Regions from separate parts of the Candidatus Pantoea multigeneris genome, predicted to be linked through region 1. Evidence: predicted binding sites of a transcription regulator. Region 1 holds the regulator's gene; each other region holds the start of a gene.

What was found. The regulator ArgR, encoded in region 1, controls arginine synthesis, uptake and breakdown. The targets are predictions, from matches to a motif close to ANTGAATAAAAATACANT.
Positions count from the first base shown of each region.
Region 2: a site for ArgR is predicted at 3,321-3,338, ahead of argC (N-acetyl-gamma-glutamyl-phosphate reductase). Genes of this name have one in related genera too.
Region 3: a site for ArgR is predicted at 4,678-4,695, ahead of argA (amino-acid N-acetyltransferase). Genes of this name have one in related genera too.

Region 1 covers NZ_VWXF01000002.1:437,139-443,360, forward strand. Annotated here, with positions in the region: gene mscM (miniconductance mechanosensitive channel MscM) at 1-844, shown strand, start outside; gene mdh (malate dehydrogenase) at 917-1,852, opposite strand; gene argR (transcriptional regulator ArgR) at 2,243-2,713, shown strand; gene yhcN (peroxide/acid stress response protein YhcN) at 3,199-3,462, shown strand; gene F3J40_RS07490 (YdgH/BhsA/McbA-like domain containing protein) at 3,547-3,813, shown strand; gene yhcN (peroxide/acid stress response protein YhcN) at 3,919-4,191, shown strand; gene aaeB (p-hydroxybenzoic acid efflux pump subunit AaeB) at 4,349-6,222, opposite strand, start outside.
Region 2 covers NZ_VWXF01000012.1:111,247-117,468, forward strand. Annotated here, with positions in the region: gene ppc (phosphoenolpyruvate carboxylase) at 1-1,853, opposite strand, end outside; gene argE (acetylornithine deacetylase) at 2,123-3,274, opposite strand; gene argC (N-acetyl-gamma-glutamyl-phosphate reductase) at 3,442-4,446, shown strand; gene argB (acetylglutamate kinase) at 4,461-5,237, shown strand; gene F3J40_RS21560 (argininosuccinate synthase) at 5,266-6,222, shown strand, end outside.
Region 3 covers NZ_VWXF01000007.1:146,761-152,982, forward strand. Annotated here, with positions in the region: gene F3J40_RS16685 (prepilin-type N-terminal cleavage/methylation domain-containing protein) at 1-164, shown strand, start outside; gene ptrA (pitrilysin) at 318-3,206, shown strand; gene argA (amino-acid N-acetyltransferase) at 3,317-4,645, opposite strand; gene amiC (N-acetylmuramoyl-L-alanine amidase AmiC) at 4,875-6,128, shown strand; tRNA gene F3J40_RS16705 (tRNA-Met) at 6,188-6,222, opposite strand, start outside.

The sequences.
Region 1 (6,222 bases):
GCCTATTACGCTGGGCTCGGTATTAATCGCCATTATCGTGCTGTTTATTACCACACAGCTGGTGCGAAACATGCCCGCACTGCTCGAGCTGGCACTGCTACAGCACATCGACTTACGCCCTGGCACAGGCTACGCCATCACCACCATCACGAAGTACTTACTGACGCTGATTGGTGGCCTGTTGGGCTTCTCTCTGCTGGGCATTGAGTGGTCAAAACTGCAATGGCTGGTCGCCGGTCTGACCGTTGGTCTGGGCTTCGGTTTACAGGAGATCTTTGCCAACTTTATTTCTGGTCTGATCATTCTGTTTGAGAAACCGATCCGCATTGGCGATACCGTGACGATCCGTGACTTAACGGGCAGCATCACCCGGATTAACACCCGAGCGACCACAATCACCGACTGGGACCGCAAAGAGATTATCGTGCCGAACAAGGCATTTATCACTGAGCAGTTTGTTAACTGGACGCTGTCTGACTCGGTTTCACGTGTGGTATTAACCATTCCAGCACCCGCACATGCTAATAGCGATGAGGTGACCAACCTGCTTCTCCAGGCGGCTAACCGCTGTAGCTATGTGCTGGACAACCCGACGCCGGATGTCTTCCTGGTGGATTTACAGCAGGGTATCCAACTGTTTGAACTTCGCATTTATGCGGCTGAGATGGGGCATCGTATGCCACTGCGTCACGAGCTACATCAGTTGATTCTGCAAGGGTTTGAAGCGCATGGGATTGAAATGCCCTTCCCGCCTTTCCAGATGCGTATGGAAAACGGCAGTAAAAAAATCCCGGCCAGCAATGGCACGCCTGCGGGGCGCAGTTACCGTTCGGGCGGTCTGTAACCGCAAAATAAAACCGCCCGGCTTACCGTCGGGCGGTTTTTTCGTTTTTGATGGTTGTCACTCAAGGCCTGGCTATTTCACAAACTCTTCACCCAGCTTGATGTCTTTTTTTAGTGTCTCTAGCATCCCATCCAATGCCGCCTGTTCGAACTGACTGAGAGCGCCAATCGGCTTACGTTCCACGACACCGCCCTTACCGAGTAACAGTGGCTGAGCAAAGAAGCGAGCGTACTCACCGCTGCCTTCAACATAAGCATACTCAATCACCTGTTCTTCCCCCTGTAGGGCTCGCACCAGAGCCAACCCCAGTCGAGCCGCCGCTTGTCCCATTGACAGGGTTGCCGATCCGCCACCGGCTTTCGCCTCTACCACTTCCGTACCCGCATTCTGGATACGCCTGGTCATCTCTGCCACTTCCTGGTCGCTAAACGTTACCCCAGCTACCTGAGACAACAGGGGTAAAATCGTCACGCCAGAGTGGCCACCCACAACAGGCACTTCAATCGCTTCCAGCGGTTTGTGCTTAAGCTCCGCCACAAAGGTTTTTGCCCGAATCACATCAAGCGTGGTTACACCAAACAGGCGATTTTTATCGTAGACACCGGCTTTTTTCAGTACCTCGGCCGCAATCGCCACCGTGGTATTGACCGGATTAGTGATGACGGCAATCAGTGCTTTCGGGGCCGTTTCTGCCACTTGTTCGATCAGATTACGCACGATGCCGGCATTCACGTTAAACAGATCGGCACGATCCATGCCCGGTTTGCGTGCAACACCCGCTGAGATCAATACCACATCAGCGCCTTTAAGAGCAGGGGAGGCATCTTCCCCACTGAACCCCTGCACTTTGACTGCCGTTGGAATATGGCTGAGATCAACCGCCACGCCCGGTGTCACCGGGGCGATATCGTACAGCGTAAGCTCTGATCCAGCGGGAAGTTGGGTTTTCAACAGCAGCGCCAGTGCTTGACCTATGCCGCCTGCGGCACCAAGAACAGCAACTTTCATCCTGAACTCCTTATTAAGGTGGAGCAGTGAAGAGCCGGAAAACCCTCTGATGTGACCTAATCAACTTCACAACAGCCTGTGCGGTAGCTTATCGGGTTATTAGCCACCTGCACCGCCGTTGAATGACCGTTGCCAGCAAACGTCGCAGACAGGGTTCGGCAGTGATATCGTCAAACTACAAATCAAGCATATAACAAGAATCGTCGCCCTGCTGTGCGCCAGCCGATCCTCTTTTGCTCAGGTCTGGCTTAATTTGCTATTATCCCCGGCCGCCTGTTTAGCAATAGCAAAAGTGCCACACATCAATTGCATAAAAATTCACTTAACTGCATAATAATGTCAACGCCGCACAGGCTCTCGCCTTATTAATACTCCTTAACCTGGTAACTTATGCGTAATCCAAGCAAACAAGATGATCTTATCAAAGCCTTTAAGGCACTGCTGAAACAGGAAAAATTCAGCTCACAGGGTGAAATTGTCGCTGCTCTGCAGGAAGAGGGCTTTGAAAACATTAATCAGTCCAAAGTCTCACGCATGTTGACCAAATTTGGTGCGGTGCGCACGCGCAACGCCAAAATGGAGATGGTTTACTGCCTGCCCGCCGAACTGGGCGTCCCGACCACCACCAGCCCACTGAAAAACCTCGTGCTGGATATCGACTATAACGACGCTTTAGTCGTTATTCACACCAGCCCAGGGGCCGCACAGCTGATCGCCCGCCTGCTCGACTCGCTCGGTAAAGCGGAAGGTATTCTCGGCACCATTGCCGGGGATGACACCATCTTCATTACCCCAGCACGCGCCTTCACGGTTAAGCAGTTGCACGACGCCGTTATCGACCTGTTTGAGCAGGAGCTTTAACTACCGCTCGCCTTTGCCAGCGGTTAACCTGCTGGCAACATTCTTATCTTTCCCCTCACGTTGGCTAAAACATTTAAAGCTTAAAAATCATAGTGTTAAAAAACACGCTTCGCTTGTCGCCAGACCTATCCTGACGCTAGACCCTTTCGCATTTTTATCATTATGTGTCGTTTTTCACTATTAGGCACAAATAAACCAGTTTAAATAACTGCTTCAATATCATTTGGTAGTTTAATAAACCAAACATTTTCGCACAAAACGATAAATTACCCTATGTGCTTGTTTTTAAATATAAATACCCTCTCAACCATCACCAATAAGCATCTTTTATAACTTTCCGTTATTAAAATGACGCATAAGGACAACGGATAACAACCAATCATTATTAGCAGAGTATTAATTTCAAAGGTTATTAGTTCTATACTTGTTTCCGTGATGAGAATCACACGAATATGAAGAAAAAAAGATACGACGAGGAAATGAATATGAAAATTAAAACTGCTATTGCCGCTGTGGGCATGTTATCTGCACTGTCATTCGGCGCTTTCGCCGCACAAAACATCGATACCACCCAGGCGCAGGGCCTGCACTCTTTAGGCACCATCAGCGTAAGCGGTATCGACGGCGCACCGTCTGACATCAACCAGCAGCTGAATCATCAAGCCGATAAACAAGGTGCTAAGGCATACCGTGTGATTGAGGCTTATAACAACGGCAACTATCACGCGACCGCTGAACTGTATAACTAAGTTTCAGCCAACTCACTGTCATACCACGGTGGCCCGTCGTAGCCATAGCTCCAGGCCACTAAGACCTTTTTCGGAGATAACACCATGAAAACCAAATTAACCATCGCAATCATCGGTCTGGCATCACTGCTTTCTGTTGGTGCCCACGCTGCATCACTGGTTAGCAACGATCAGGCCGCTGGCCTGCAATCAATGAATCAGACTGTTAGCATCAGCGGTATTGATGGCGACCAGACCAACATTCGTCAGGCGCTGTCACAAAAAGCCGATGCTCAAGGTGCTAGCCACTACCGCATCATTGAAGCTAACCGTGACAATACTTATCACTACACCGCTGAACTGTATAAATAAGAATAATGGCCAATGGCACCGAATAACGGTGCCAGCCATGCTTTCGACGACCCGCCCTGAAGCTATGCACACCGCAGGTTGTTGATTTAACTCTGGAGAAAAAGAATGAAAATCAAAGCCAGCATCGCCACTCTCGGTCTGTTCTCAGTGATAACTTTTGGCGCTTCCGCAGCGCAACTGGTTACTCAACAACAGGTTGATGAGCAGAATCTGCAATCTGTCGGTAGCACTGTCACTATCAGCGGCACTGCCGGATCGCCTATGGACTACCGTGCCCAGCTTTCTGAAAAAGCGAATGCGCAGGAAGCCAGTGCGTACAGGGTTATCGAAGCACGCACCGGTGACAGCTATCATGTCACCGCTGAGCTGTATAAGTAATTCCTCGTCAATCCGTTGACGACCTTTGGCCCCGCCTGCCGGGGCCCTTTTTTGCAGCACCGGGGTTACCAAACAAACGACGCTTATCCGGGCGTCGTTTTTTTTGCCTGAACGACAGAGTAAAAAAAACCGCCGGCATTGCTGCGGCGGTTAGACGTTAGATACGAATCAGGGTGTTCTGGTACTTATCTAGCATTGCAGCCAGGCGGTGTACCGGTTCGATAACACCGGTGGGAGCGTCATACTGCACTAACTTTTCCTGATAGACCTTGAGCTCTTGCAGCAAACGCTGGAAGTAATAGGCTCGCTTCTCATCATTGCTTGCTGCAACAACCCGATCGGCGGTGCTACGTAATTGCCGATGGTAAGCCGAGAGATCGGCATTGATCGGGATCTCAGCCCGTCGCAAGCGTTGATGACTAATCACCAGCGTCAGGGCAATACGGTATTTTTCAATATCGCCGGGGAACAGATTGAGCAACATAAACAACTGCTGATACAGCGCGGGTAAATGGTTTTCCCGGCGTCTGGCCTGATTAGTGGTCATGGCGGAGACTGCTGCATACATAAAGCGGTTGAGAATTTTACGTCCGGTGCGTGCTTTTGAGTTATCACGGATGATCAAGATCACCAGCAGTGACAGGAAGCAGCCAATGATCTGCCCCAGCGCGTTATCGAGGAACACCTTAAACTGAAACTGCATCGGGTTTTCCAGCACCAAAATATTAATGGTGCCAATCAACGCGCCGAGCGTCCCAACCTGACGTCGCTGAATCAAAATGCCGCTGATAAAGGCCATCACACCAAGAGAGATGCACAGCAACAACATGCTTTGCTGTGTGGCAGGCATGATCACCATAAAATAGAGCGCTCCCAGCGGCAGTGCGACCATCATGCCGTAGACAAAGTCCATGACCATGCCCAATGGGTTAGGTACACGCATGGCCAGGGCGGTGATCACCCCCATCATCACGACGCAGCCGCTGCCTGAAGTCCAGCCGGTGTAAAGCCAGAAGAAGCAGCCCAGCGCCAGTGAGACAAAAGTACGGATACCGTTGATCATCGCATGGTGCGTTTCGGCTGAACGCCCAGGCACGATAATATCACGCTGCAAAATCCCGCTTTCAATGCTGCTGATGCGGCTGTTGGTTTTCACGCCTTTCATGAGCAGCAAGTACTCAGTCGCTGCGCCTACCCAACTGCCCAGCGTCACCGGCAGTGTTTTATTACCGCTGGCACTGAACACGCGACGCAAGACTTTTAAGCGCTTATGCACATCCGCAACGCTCTCCACCTCTTTTTCAATCAGTAGGGAAAACTGGGGCGGTAGATAGTCAGGACGAACATTTTTAATCAGGAAGGTTTCTGTCGCCTGGGTGATCATGGTTAAAGAGAGCGAATGCAGGGCTTCAAGGCGAGTAGCGACAGTTTTCCAGCGTGAAGACTCCATTAAAAGCTGGCTGCGCATCCCTTTCAGCGCGGTAGTGCGACGCACCAGCGTGCTCCAGGCCTTATCCACTTCCTCTTTGTTATCACCATGGGCCACACAGAGTTGCAGCAGTTTGAACTGTGCTACCAGCAGAGAATCCACTTCGCTATCGATCACTTTTTTAATCGAACGCGGTGAAAAGAGGATATCAGCCAGAATGGCACACAGAATACCGAGCACAATCTCACTACAGCGTTCCACGGCAAACTGAGGCGCTAACGTCAGTGCGCCACTGGCATCAGCCGTGATCACAATAATTAATGCGGTATAACCTGCCAGCCCCAACGCATAGGAGTTTTCGACTTTAATTAACGAAGAGACCCAGACACAGACACCGGCCCAAATACAACACAGTAGCAGCATAATCGCGGGTGCACGCACCGTCGCGATCATGATAGTTACCGCGGCAATTGAGCCAATAAAAGTACCGATAATACGCAGAATGCCACGATAACGCAGCGCACCGGAGTAGGGATCGCCACCCGCAGCAAAAGCCGTGCCGCCAGCGACGATCCCCGCCGTCATTACGGCCCAGCGGGGGG
Region 2 (6,222 bases), on a different contig from region 1:
CGGATCATCTCACCTTGTTCGGTGACACGCAGGCCGCCTTTCAGGCTCCCCGGTGGCTGTGACAGCAGGGCAGCATGCGCTGGTGCGCCGCCACGGCCAATGGTGCCGCCGCGTCCGTGGAACAGCGTCAGAGCGATACCGGCTTTTTCACAGGTTTTAATCAGTGCATCCTGTGCCTGATACTGTGCCCAGCTTGCCGCCATGACACCTGCATCTTTTGCTGAGTCAGAGTAGCCAATCATGACCATCTGCTTGCCCTGAATAAAGCCGCGATACCAGTCGATATTGAGCAACTGGCCCATAACGTCATTGGCATTGTTCAGGTCGTCCAGGGTTTCAAACAGCGGGGCAACTGGCATTGCGAAAGTGATGCCCGCTTCTTTCAACAGCAGGTGCACGCCCAGTACATCGGACGGCGTTTTTGCCATAGAAATAACATAGGCAGCAATTGAGCCTTCCGGCACTTCCGCCGCAACGCGACAGGTTTCCAGCACTTCACGCGTGTCGTCGGTCGGTTCCCAACTCCGTGGCAGTAGCGGGCGCTTGGAGTTCAGTTCACGGATCAGGAAGGCTTGTTTGTCTGCTTCAGACCAGCTTTCATAATCGCCCAGGCCCAGATAGCGGGTAATTTCGGCAATCGCCTGGGTATGACGTGTGCTCTCCTGGCGAATATCGATACGGACCAGCGGAACACCAAAACACTTCACGCGGCGCAACGTATCCAGCAGTTGGCCATTGGCGATGATCCCCATATCGCACTTTTGCAGTGACTGATAAATGGTATACAGCGGCTGCCAGAGCTGTTCGTTGGTGATCAGCAGGTCTGCTGGACGCGGCAGGCGCTCACCTTTCAGGCGGCGCTCCAGGTAGGCCTGGGTGCTCATTAACTGGCTGCGCAGACGCTTCAGAATCACACGATAAGGCTCAATCGCTTCTGGATCGCCACTTAACTCCAGCACTTCCGGAGTACATTCGGACATCGAGAGTTCGGAAATCAGGACGGCGATATCGCGCAGGAACAGGTCGGCGGCTTTCCAGCGCCCCAGTTGCAGTGCATGACGCGTTACGCTGGCCACAACGTTTGGGTTGCCATCACGGTCACCGCCCATCCATGAAGTGAATTTCACCGGCACGAAGTCCACTGGCAGCTTGATGCCAAAGGTTTCTTCAACCTGTTCGTTCAGTTCGCGCAGGAAAGCTGGCACGCCTTCCCACAGGCTGTTTTCAACCACGGCAAAGCCCCATTTAGCTTCGTCGATCGGGGTCGGGCGATATTTACGGATCTCATCCGTGTGCCATGCCTGAGCCACCAGCTGGCGCAGGCGGCGCATAATCTGGTTGTATTCGTATTCGGACACGTCGCTGTGATCGAGCTGCTTCAGGCAGCTATTTACTTCGACCAGTTTGTGAATCAGCGTACGGCGGGTGATTTCGGTTGGGTGCGCAGTCAGTACCAGTTCCAGCGACAGCGATTCAATCGCTTCGCGGATCGCTGACTCGCTGATGTTGCCCTGCTGTTTCAGGTTTTCGAAGGTCTTTTTCAGCAGTTCAGGGTGGTTTGCGCCATCGCCGCTGCGGGAAATGGTTTGATACTGCTCAGCAACGTTGGTCAGATTGAGGAACTGGCTGAATGCGCGAGCAACAGGCAGTAGCTCCTCATTAGACAGATTTTGCAGTGTGGTCAACAGTTCCTGGCGATGAGCGTCATTTCCGGCACGGGATGACTTCGAGAGTTTACGGATAGTTTCTACCCGCTCGAGGATGTTCTCTCCTAAAGCATCCTTGATGGTATCCCCGAGCAATTTGCCGAGCATACTGACGTTACTACGCATTGCGGAATATTGTTCGTTCATTGGACCCTGTTAACCTTATCGTCTAAATAAACACCACCACATATGCCCGAAAATCTGTGAATAAGATCACGTGGACATAACATCGTCTTTTATCTAGCCACGTAATCATGGATTCGTCAATTGACTTAAACTGACATAAACGTGTCGCTAAATAACGGAAATTCATGGAATTTAACTGGAGGGAAGCGAGATAAGTTATTCTTATCACCCGTCAAAGGGAATTGCTGGGGCATTTTGCTGAATTATCAGCAAAATGCCCGATTTATTGCTTAACAGTGGCAGAAATGGTGTACCACTTGAGAAATGAGTTCGCGTGTGGGCTTGATAAATGCGGTATCGATAAATTCATCTGGCTGGTGCGCCTGGTTGATCGATCCCGGCCCCAGTACCAGCGTTGGGCATAACTGCTGAATAAATGGCGCTTCAGTGCAGTAGTTCACTACTTCCGTCTCAACACCCAGCAGTTTTTCCACCACCTTCACCAGTTCATGATTCTTCGGACACTCATAGCCAGGGATAGGGGGATGCATGGCTCCCACCGTCAGACGCCCAGGCCAGCGCTCGCTCACCGGTGCCAGCGCTTCATTCAGCAATCCATCCAGATCGTCCAGCGTCAGCCCTGGCAGCGGACGGATGTCCATATGCAGTTCGCAGCATGCACAGATACGGTTGACTGCATCACCGCCGCTGATGCGGCCAAAGTTCATGGTGGGATAGGGAATGGCGAAATCGGCGTGGTGATAGCGCTCTTTCAGCGTGTTGCGCAGCCCCATCAGGTGGCCGATAGCTTCATGCATCAGCTCAATGGCATTAACGCCACGCGCCGGATCGCTGGAGTGACCGGAATGTCCTTCAATGCGAATCGCATTCGAGAGGTGACCTTTGTGTGCTCGCACCGGCTTGAGTGACGTTGGCTCACCAATGATGGCGCAGTCGGGACGGATATGCGTACTTTCCGCGAAATACTGCGCACCGGCCATGGTGGTTTCTTCATCGGCAGTCGCCAGAATGTAGAGCGGTTTTTTCAGTGTTGTCACATCGACATCACGCAGCGCGTCGAGAATAAAGGCAAAAAAGCCCTTCATATCTGCGGTGCCCAGACCATAGAGTTTATTGTCATGTTCGGTCAGGGTGAACGGATCGCGCGTCCAGCGCCCGTCATCGAAAGGAACTGTGTCAGTATGACCGGCTAGCAGCAGTCCGCCTGCGCCATCGCCACTGCGTGCCAGCATGTTAAATTTACGACGCGTTCCTGGCACGGGCTGTACTTCAACCTGGAAGCCCAGATCGCGGAACCAGCCTGCCAGCAAACTGATTAAAGTTTCATTACTCTGATCCAACGCGCTTTCAGTCGCACTGATCGACGGGGTAGCGATCAACTGGCGGTACAGTTCGATAAAAGGCGGTAATTTTGTCTTCACTGTTGACGGTCCTTGAGTTAGGATGTATCAATATTCATGCATTAATAGTGAATAAAAATACATTAACGTCGTATGCATGTGAACCCAAATTTGCTGCAAACGACATGGTGGGCAACGGGGCAAGGCCGCGACCCGGAATGTGTGACTGTAAAAAGGTATACAGCCTGATGTTGAATACGCTGATCGTTGGTGCCAGTGGCTATGCTGGCGTAGAGCTTGCCACTTTCCTCAATCGCCATCCACATATGAACATAACCGCTCTGGCGGTTTCCGCGCAAAGCCCGGATGCAGGAAAACGTCTTTCCGATCTTCATCCGCAGCTTAAGGGCGTGATCGATCTGCCACTGCAGCCGCTGAGCAATGCCGCTGAATGGGCAGATAAAGTGGATGTAGTGTTCCTCGCTACCGCGCACGAAGTGAGTCACGATTTGGCTCCTGAGTTCCTGAAAGCCGGTTGCGTGGTGTTCGACCTGTCAGGCGCATTCCGTGTCAATGATGGCGCTTTTTACACCCAATATTACGGCTTCCCACACCAGCACGCTGACTGGCTAGATAAGGCTGTTTATGGTCTGGCTGAGTGGAACCGTGAAGCCATCGCGCAGGCACAATTAGTGGCTGTACCGGGTTGCTATCCTACCGCAGCTCAACTGTCACTCAAGCCGCTGCTTGACGCCGGTCTGATCAACGAAGCGCAGTGGCCAGTGATTAACGCCACCAGCGGCGTGAGCGGTGCTGGACGTAAAGCCAACCTCAACACCAGCCTGTGTGAAGTGAGCCTGCAAGCTTATGGCCTGTTTAATCACCGTCACCAGCCTGAAATTGCCGTGCATTTGGGCACGCCAGTGATTTTCACACCGCATCTGGGCAACTTCCCGCGCGGTATTCTGGCGACCACGACCTGCCGTCTGAATCCTGGCGTAACGCGTGAAGATGTGGCGCAGGCGTTCCATAACGCCTATAACGATAAACCGCTGGTGCGTGTTTATGAAGAAGGTGTGCCCGCGCTGAAAGCCGTGGTTGGCCTGCCGTACTGCGACATTGGCTTTGCCGTGCAGGGCGAACATCTGATTGTGGTCGCAGCAGAAGACAACCTGCTGAAAGGTGCAGCATCGCAAGCCGTGCAGTGCCTGAATATCCGTTTCGGTTTCCCTGAAACCCAGTCACTGATTTGAGCGGCGGAAAGGTCATGAGCAATCCATTAATTATTAAACTCGGCGGCGTGCTGCTGGATAGCGAAGAGGCGCTGGCGCGTCTGTTTGAAGCCCTGGTCGCCTATCGTTCAGCCCATCAACGCCCGTTGATTATTGTGCACGGCGGCGGCTGTCTGGTTGACGAGCTAATGAAAAAGCTGGCGCTGCCGGTACAGAAGAAAAACGGTCTGCGGGTCACGCCAGCCGACCAAATCGACATTATTACTGGCGCACTGGCAGGAACGGCTAACAAAACGCTGCTTGCCTGGGCGAACAAATACGCCCTGCGCGCTGTTGGCCTGTGCCTGGGTGATGCCGGGTTGGTGAATGTCACGCAATTCGACCCTGAACTTGGCCACGTAGGGCAGGCAACGCCGGGTAACCCAGCGTTGCTGCATACGCTACTGGACGCCGGCTATATGCCGATTGTCAGCTCTATCGGCATTACCGCCGAAGGCGAACTGATGAATGTGAATGCCGATCAGGCCGCGACCGCGCTGGCTTCAACGCTGGGTGCAGACCTGGTGCTGCTGTCGGATGTCAGTGGTATTCTGGATGGCAACCGTCAGCGCATGGCTGAAATGACGGCAGAAAAAGCCGAACAGTTGATCGCTGACGGTGTGATCACTGACGGTATGATTGTGAAAGTACGTGCGGCGCTTGATGCAGCACGTACTCTGGGACGCCCGGTAGATATCGCTAGCTGGCGTCATGCTGAACAACTCCCTGAGCTGTTCAATGGTGTCTCGATTGGCACCCGGATTTTCGCTTAAACGACTCTGATTCAAGGATTACGACCAAATGGCAACGCAAAACATCAAAAAAATCGTTCTGGCTTACTCCGGTGGCCTGGATACTTCCGCCATCATTCCATGGCTGAAAGAGAACTACGGCGGCTGTGAAGTGGTCGCTTTCGTCGCCAACATTGGCCAGGACCCTGCTGATCTGGAAGGCGTTGAGAAAAAAGCGCTGCAGTCAGGGGCTTCTGAGTGCCACGTTGTTGATCTGCGCGAAGAATTCATCAGTGATTACATCTACCCTGTTCTGCAAACAGGTGCGCTGTACGAAGGCACTTATTTGCTGGGTACTTCAATGGCACGTCCAATCATCGCTAAAGCGCAGGTTGAGCTGGCGTTGAAAGTCGGCGCAGATGCGCTGTGCCACGGTGCAACCGGTAAAGGTAACGATCAGGTGCGTTTCGAAACCACCTACACCGCACTGGCACCACAGCTGAAAGTGGTTGCGCCATGGCGTGAGTGGGATCTGCGTTCACGTGAAGCGCTGCTGGACTACCTGAAAGTCCGTAACATCCCAACCACCGCTTCACTGGAAAAAATCTACAGCCGTGATGAAAACGCGTGGCATATCTCTACCGAAGGCGGCGTACTGGAAAGCCCAGCAAACGCACCGACCAAAGATTGCTGGGTGTGGACCGTTGATCCCCTGGATGCACCAGATCAGCCTGAAAATGTCACCGTGACCGTTGAGAAAGGTCGTGTGGTTGCAGTTAACGGCGAGAAGCTGAGCCCATTCCAGTGCCTGGAAAAACTGAACGTGCTGGGTGCTAAGCACGGTGTTGGCCGTATCGATATCGTAGAAAACCGTCTGGTTGGGATCAAATCTCGTGGCTGCTACGAAACCCCTGGCGGCACCATCATGGTAAATGCACTGCGTGCGGTTGAGCAGCTGGTTCTGGATCGTGACAGCTTCAAATGGCGTGAGCAGCTGGGCCATGAAATGGCTTACGTGGTATACGAT
Region 3 (6,222 bases), on a different contig from region 1:
GGCAGGTAGCCGCAGATCGTCTACTGGGCCATGAAACGGCAGGCTGGCGCAGCCACGTGGTGACGGAGCCGGGTTATGCCCCCTGTCGGCGGGAAACTGTGACCGTGTCGGGAGGAATGCAACGTGAAAGCACGCTGACGTGGCTGCGTTGTTCCGATCCCTGAGGAGACAAGGTAGAGTGATTGGGTTGCTCATCGCCAATACCAAGGGCGGTGAGTGAGTGAAGATGATGCATAGCAGGCAGTAGGACGGTTGCTGAATATAAGGTGCACAGGATGCGCCAGCGGCTACCGTTAGAGAGAAGAAAAGGTGATTAGATGCATAAATACGCAAGCTGGCTGGTAGCGATAGTGCTGAGCCTGACGGCGATCGGTGCGCAAGCACAAAACGATGCAGGCTGGCAGCCTGTGAATGAAATCATCCACAAAAGTGAGAAAGATCCCCGGCAGTATCAGGCGATAACGCTGGATAACGGTATGACGGTACTGCTGGTTTCTGACAGTGAGGCGCAGAAAGCGCTGGCGGCTCTCACTCTACCCATTGGCTCGCTGGACGACCCCGATCAGCAACTGGGCCTGGCCCACTACCTCGAACATATGATCCTGATGGGATCAAAACGCTATCCAGAGCCGGAAAACTTTTCGGAGTTCCTCAAGAAACATGGCGGGAGCCACAATGCCAGCACGGCATCCTATCGCACCGCTTTTTACCTTGAAGTAGAAAATGATGCGCTACTGCCGGCAGTCGACAGGCTGGCCGATGCCATTGCTGAACCGCTGCTCGATCCCGCCAATGCGGATAAAGAACGCAATGCGGTGAATGCCGAACTGACCATGGCGCGCTCGCGCGACGGGCTGCGTATGGCGCAGGTCGGTGCTGAAACCCTCAATCCTGCCCACCCAGGTTCCCGGTATTCCGGGGGGAACTTAGAGACGCTGAGCGATAAACCGGGCAGTAATCTGCATCAGGCTTTAGTGGATTTTTATCATCAGCACTACTCCGCCAACCTGATGAAAGCGGTGATTTACAGTAACATGCCACTGCCAGAAATGGCCGCCATTGCGGTACAAACCTTTGGTCGTGTGCCTAATCACAATGCCACCGTGCCTGCGATTACCGTGCCAGTGGTGACCGATGCGCAGAAAGGCATCATCATTCACTATGTGCCAGCCCAGCCGCGTAAGCAGCTACGACTGGAGTTTCGTATTGCGAATGACAGCGACCGTTTCCGCAGTAAAACCGATACGCTGATTAGCTACCTGATTGGTAATCGCAGTAAAAATACGCTGTCAGACTGGCTGCAAAAGCAGGGACTGGCGGATGGTATCAATGCCGGTGCCGATCCGATGACCAACCGCAGCAGCGGTGTGTTTGCTATCTCGGTTTCGTTGACGGATAAAGGTCTGGCGCAACGGGATGAAGTGGTGGCGGCCATTTTCAGCTACCTGCATCTGTTACAGCAGCAGGGGATTGACCGGCACTATTTTGATGAAGTTTCCCATGTGCTGGCGCTGGATTTCCGCTATCCCTCTATTACGCGCGATATGGACTATATTTCGTGGCTGGCAGATACCATGCTTCGTACGCCAATCGCCCACACCCTCGATGCTCCCTACTTGGCAGACCAGTGGGACCCCGCGGCTATTCAGAGTCGCCTGGCGGAACTGACGCCGCAGAACGTGCGTCTCTGGTACATCAGCCCGGATGAACCGCACAACAAAGAGGCCTATTTTGTTCATGCGCCGTATGAGGTTGACCGTATTTCCGCTGCCACCTTTACCGACTGGCAGCAGCGTGCCAGCCAAATCACTCTCTCTTTGCCGGAGCTGAATCCCTATATCCCGGACGATTTCAGCCTGATTCCACAGGACGGCAAAAAATATGCCCACCCTGAACGGCTGAAAAGCAACGATCCTATCCGGCTCTACTGGATGCCAAGTCAGTATTATGCCAGTGAACCCAAAGCAACTATTACGCTGGCCCTGCGTAACAAAGGGGCTATCAGTGATGCACAACAGCAGGTGCTGTTTGGGCTGAATGACTATTTGTCGGGCTTGGCGCTGGACCAGCTTAGCTCTCAGGCCTCGGTGGGAGGGATTAGCTTCTCGACCAGCGAAGATGAAGGGTTGGTGTTTAATGCCAGTGGCTTTACGCAGCGCTTACCTGCGCTGTTCCAGAAACTGATTGAAGGCTATGCCAGCTTTACGCCGAATGAAACGCAGCTTGAGCAGGCTAAGTCCTGGTATCTGGAGCGGTTGGCTGCCGCCGACAAAGGCAAAGCCTACGAACAAGCGGTTGAACCGCTGCAACTGGTTTCTCAGGTGCCCTATACCCAACGTGATACGCGGCGTCAGCTGGTAAAAAGCATGACCCTGCAACAGGTTATGGCCTACCGTGACAGCCTACTCCGTGATGCCACGCCGGAAATGATGGTGGTGGGAAATCTCAGTGCCGCAGAGGTCGAAAAACTCGGCCACTCGCTGACGCAACAGTTGGCGATCCAGCAAGACGCGAACTGGCACAGTCGGTACGTGGCGTTTAAACATCCGGTAAAAGCCAATCTGGAGAAAGCAGGCAGTAGCACGGACTCCGCGCTGGCGGCACTGTACATTCCGCTGGGCTACAGTGAATACCAGAGTATGGCCAACAGTACCCTGTTAAGCCAGATTGTTCAGCCGTGGTTCTACAGCCAGTTACGTACTCAGGAACAGTTAGGTTATGCCGTTTTTGCTTTCCAGATGCCAGTAGGCAGACAGTGGGGGATTGGTTTCCTGTTGCAAAGTAATACGCAGCAACCGGCCTATCTGCTGAAACGCTATCAGGCTTTCTATCCGCAGGCAGAAAAACGTCTGCGCGAGATGAAGCAGAGCGACTTTGCACAGTACCAGCAGGCGATGATTAACGACCTGAGCCAGCGGCCGCAAACCCTGGATGAAGAAGCGGGGCGCTACAGTCGCGACTTCACTCGTCAGAACTACCAGTTTGATACCCGGCAGAAAGTGATTGCGCAAATCGAGAAGCTGACGCCGGTTTCCCTGGCTAACTTCTTTAATCAGGCGGTGATGAAACAAGAGGGGATGGCGATAACATCGCAAATCTCTGGCAATGCATCCACCACCGAGTATGCGCATCAGCCGGGGTGGAAAACCTGGCAGTCGGTGACGAATCTGCAAAAGTCTCTACCGTTGCAGAGCGGAGTGCAGTAAACAGAGCACAAAAAAAGCCCCTCAACAGTGAGGGGCATTTTTCATTGATGCCTTGAGCAGTCACGGGTACACATGGCCTGAGTGCCGGCCGTACAGCTACTGCATGCTAATCAGGTCAGATCTGCCATCAGCACTTTGGACCGGCGCTGATAGTTATACATTTTCTTTTTGCTCTCCGGCAGAGACTCAATTTCAACCGGCGTGAAGCCACGCTCCTGGAACCAGTGAATACTGCGTGTGGTTAACACAAACAGCTTTCTCAGCCCCATCTGTTTCGCCTGTAGCGCCACGCGCTGAAGCAGCAGTTCGCCACGGGAGGAGCTACGATAGTCAGGATGAACCGCCACGCAGGCCATCTCGCCAATCTTCTCTTCCGGGAATGGATAGAGCGCAGCGCAAGCAATGGTTAGATTATCGCGCTCAATGATGGTGAACTTGTCGATCTCCATCTCCAACTGCTCACGTGAACGGCGCACCAGGATACCCTGTTGCTCCAGTGGGCGGATCAGCTCAAGGATTCCGCCAATATCGTTGATGGTGGCACGGCGAATCTGTTCCGCCGACTCCATGACAATCTGGGTGCCGATGCCATCGCGTGAGAACAGCTCCTGAATCAGCGTGCCATCTTCCTGATAGCTGATCAGATGGCTACGACGTACACCACTGCGGCAGGCCTTAACGGCGCCGCGCAGGAAGCGGACGGGCTCAGAGAGGTAATCGCCTTCACCTTCCATCTCATCAATGCGCTGCTGTGCTTCGTTAGGGAACAGCTCAGACACGATCTGTCCTTCCCGATTGGTCACACCCTGTTCGGCGCAGAAGCCGATCATTTTCTCCGCTTTTAGCTTAATCGCGACCTGGGTCGCTATCTCTTCTGACGTCAGATTAAAGCTTTCGCCGGTCACGGAAACGGCAACCGGGCCAATCAGGACGATAGCGTCATTATCTAGCTGGCGGTGAATCGCCTCTTCATCGATACGACGAATGCGGCCACTGTGGCAGTAGTCAACGCCATCATCCACGCCCAAAGGCTGGGAGATAATGAAGTTACCGCTGACGACATTAATGTGTGCGCCCTGAAGTGGGGTGTTATTCAGGCTCATCGACAGGCGTGCCGTGATATCCAGCTGCAATCGGCCTGCGGCCTGCTTGACCAGCTCCAGCGACTGGCTGTCTGTGACGCGCGTGTGTTTGTGATAAACCGGTTCCAACTGACGATCCGCCATGCTGGCATCGATCTGCGGGCGAGCGCCGTAGACCACCACCAGACGGATACCAAGGCTGTGAAGGAGACCAATATCATTAATGATGGTAGAGAAGTTCTCGTGTTCGATCGCTTCGCCACTCAGCATGATGACAAACGTTTTGTCCCGATGCGCATTGATATAGGGAACGGTATGGCGAAAGCCCTGAACCAGTTCGGTACTACGTTCCTTCACGGCAAATCCTCAGTGAATGATTATTCGAAATTTTTGTATTTTTATTCTTTTATCGCGCATTTTGCAAGGGGCAATGTTGACGAAAATTTACTTTTTTTTAGGTGAACAAGTAACTAATAGCCTGCATTATCTGTGAGTTAGCTGAAGTTGTTACTCATTTGTAGACAATAAGCGATGACGCATTTTTTCTCAAATGACTGAAATTTACCCAATACAGTAGTGGATGACTATGTGTGCAAGAGATAAGTGCTGCTCCCGACGCCGGTTTTTAAAGTATACCGGCGCATTATGGCTACTGAGTGTCAGTCCCCTGGGGCTGGCAGCCAGTAGTCATGTTGTGGCAGTACGCATCTGGCCTTCATCAACTTATTCACGTTTAACGCTGGAATCCAGCGTTTCTCTCCAGTACAAGCAGTTTATGCTCTCTGGGCCCAATCGGCTGGTGGTGGATATTGAAAATAGCCAGCTCAATCCGGTACTGCGGGGGGTCGATAAGCTGGTACGGGTGGATGATCCCTATATTCAGGCGGCCAGAGTCGGGCAGTTTGATGCCCACACGGTGCGTATTGTGCTGGAGCTGAAAAAGCCGGTCGACCCCAAAGTGTTTACTCTCCAGCCGGTTGCCGGGATTCGTCATCGCCTGGTGGTGGATCTTTATCCGCAGCAGTCAGCAGCGGCTACCGAAGACGATCCGCTGCTGGCTTTGCTGAAAGACTATAACCAGGGGGCGCTGGAGCAGAAAGAGGCTCTGGTTCCGCCACCGTTGCCGGGCAAAGCAGGACGAGATCGGCCGCTGGTGATCATGATCGATCCCGGCCATGGCGGTGAAGATCCTGGTGCACACGGCAAATACAAAACGCGTGAAAAAGACATCGTACTGAAGATCGGACTGCAACTGCGAAAGCTGATTGCCAGCGAGCCGAATATGAAAGCGTATATGACCCGCAGCGACGACGTGTTTATCCCGTTACGGGTTCGGGTAGCTAAAGCGCGGGCGCAGCGTGCCGATCTGTTTGTCTCGATTCATGCGGATGCTTTCACCAGCCGTGCCGCACGCGGTTCTTCGGTATTCGCACTTTCGACCAAAGGTGCGACCTCGGCGGCGGCGCGTTTTCTGGCACAGACGCAGAATGAATCAGATTTGATTGGCGGCGTCAGTCTGAGCGGCGACCGTTATCTCGACCATACGATGTTTGATATGGTGCAGCGCCAGACCGTCCATGACAGCCTGAAGTTTGGTCACGCGGTGTTAAAGCATATCGGTAAGATTAACCATCTGCATAAGCGCACGGTGGATCAGGCAGGGTTTGCGGTACTCAAAGCACCGGACATTCCCTCAATTTTGGTGGAAACGGCGTTTATCAGTAACGTGGAGGAGGAGCGTCGATTACGCACCACGCGTTATCAACACCAGATGGCAACAGCGATCTTGCAGGGGATAAAAGAGTATTTTGCTAGCGGGGTTTCACTGGCACAGCGCTAAGCTGTGCTGTTTTACGGAAGATAAAAACAAAAAAACACCCGTTAAGGTGCTTTAAAGATTGGTTGCGGGGGCCGGATTTGAACCGACGACCTTC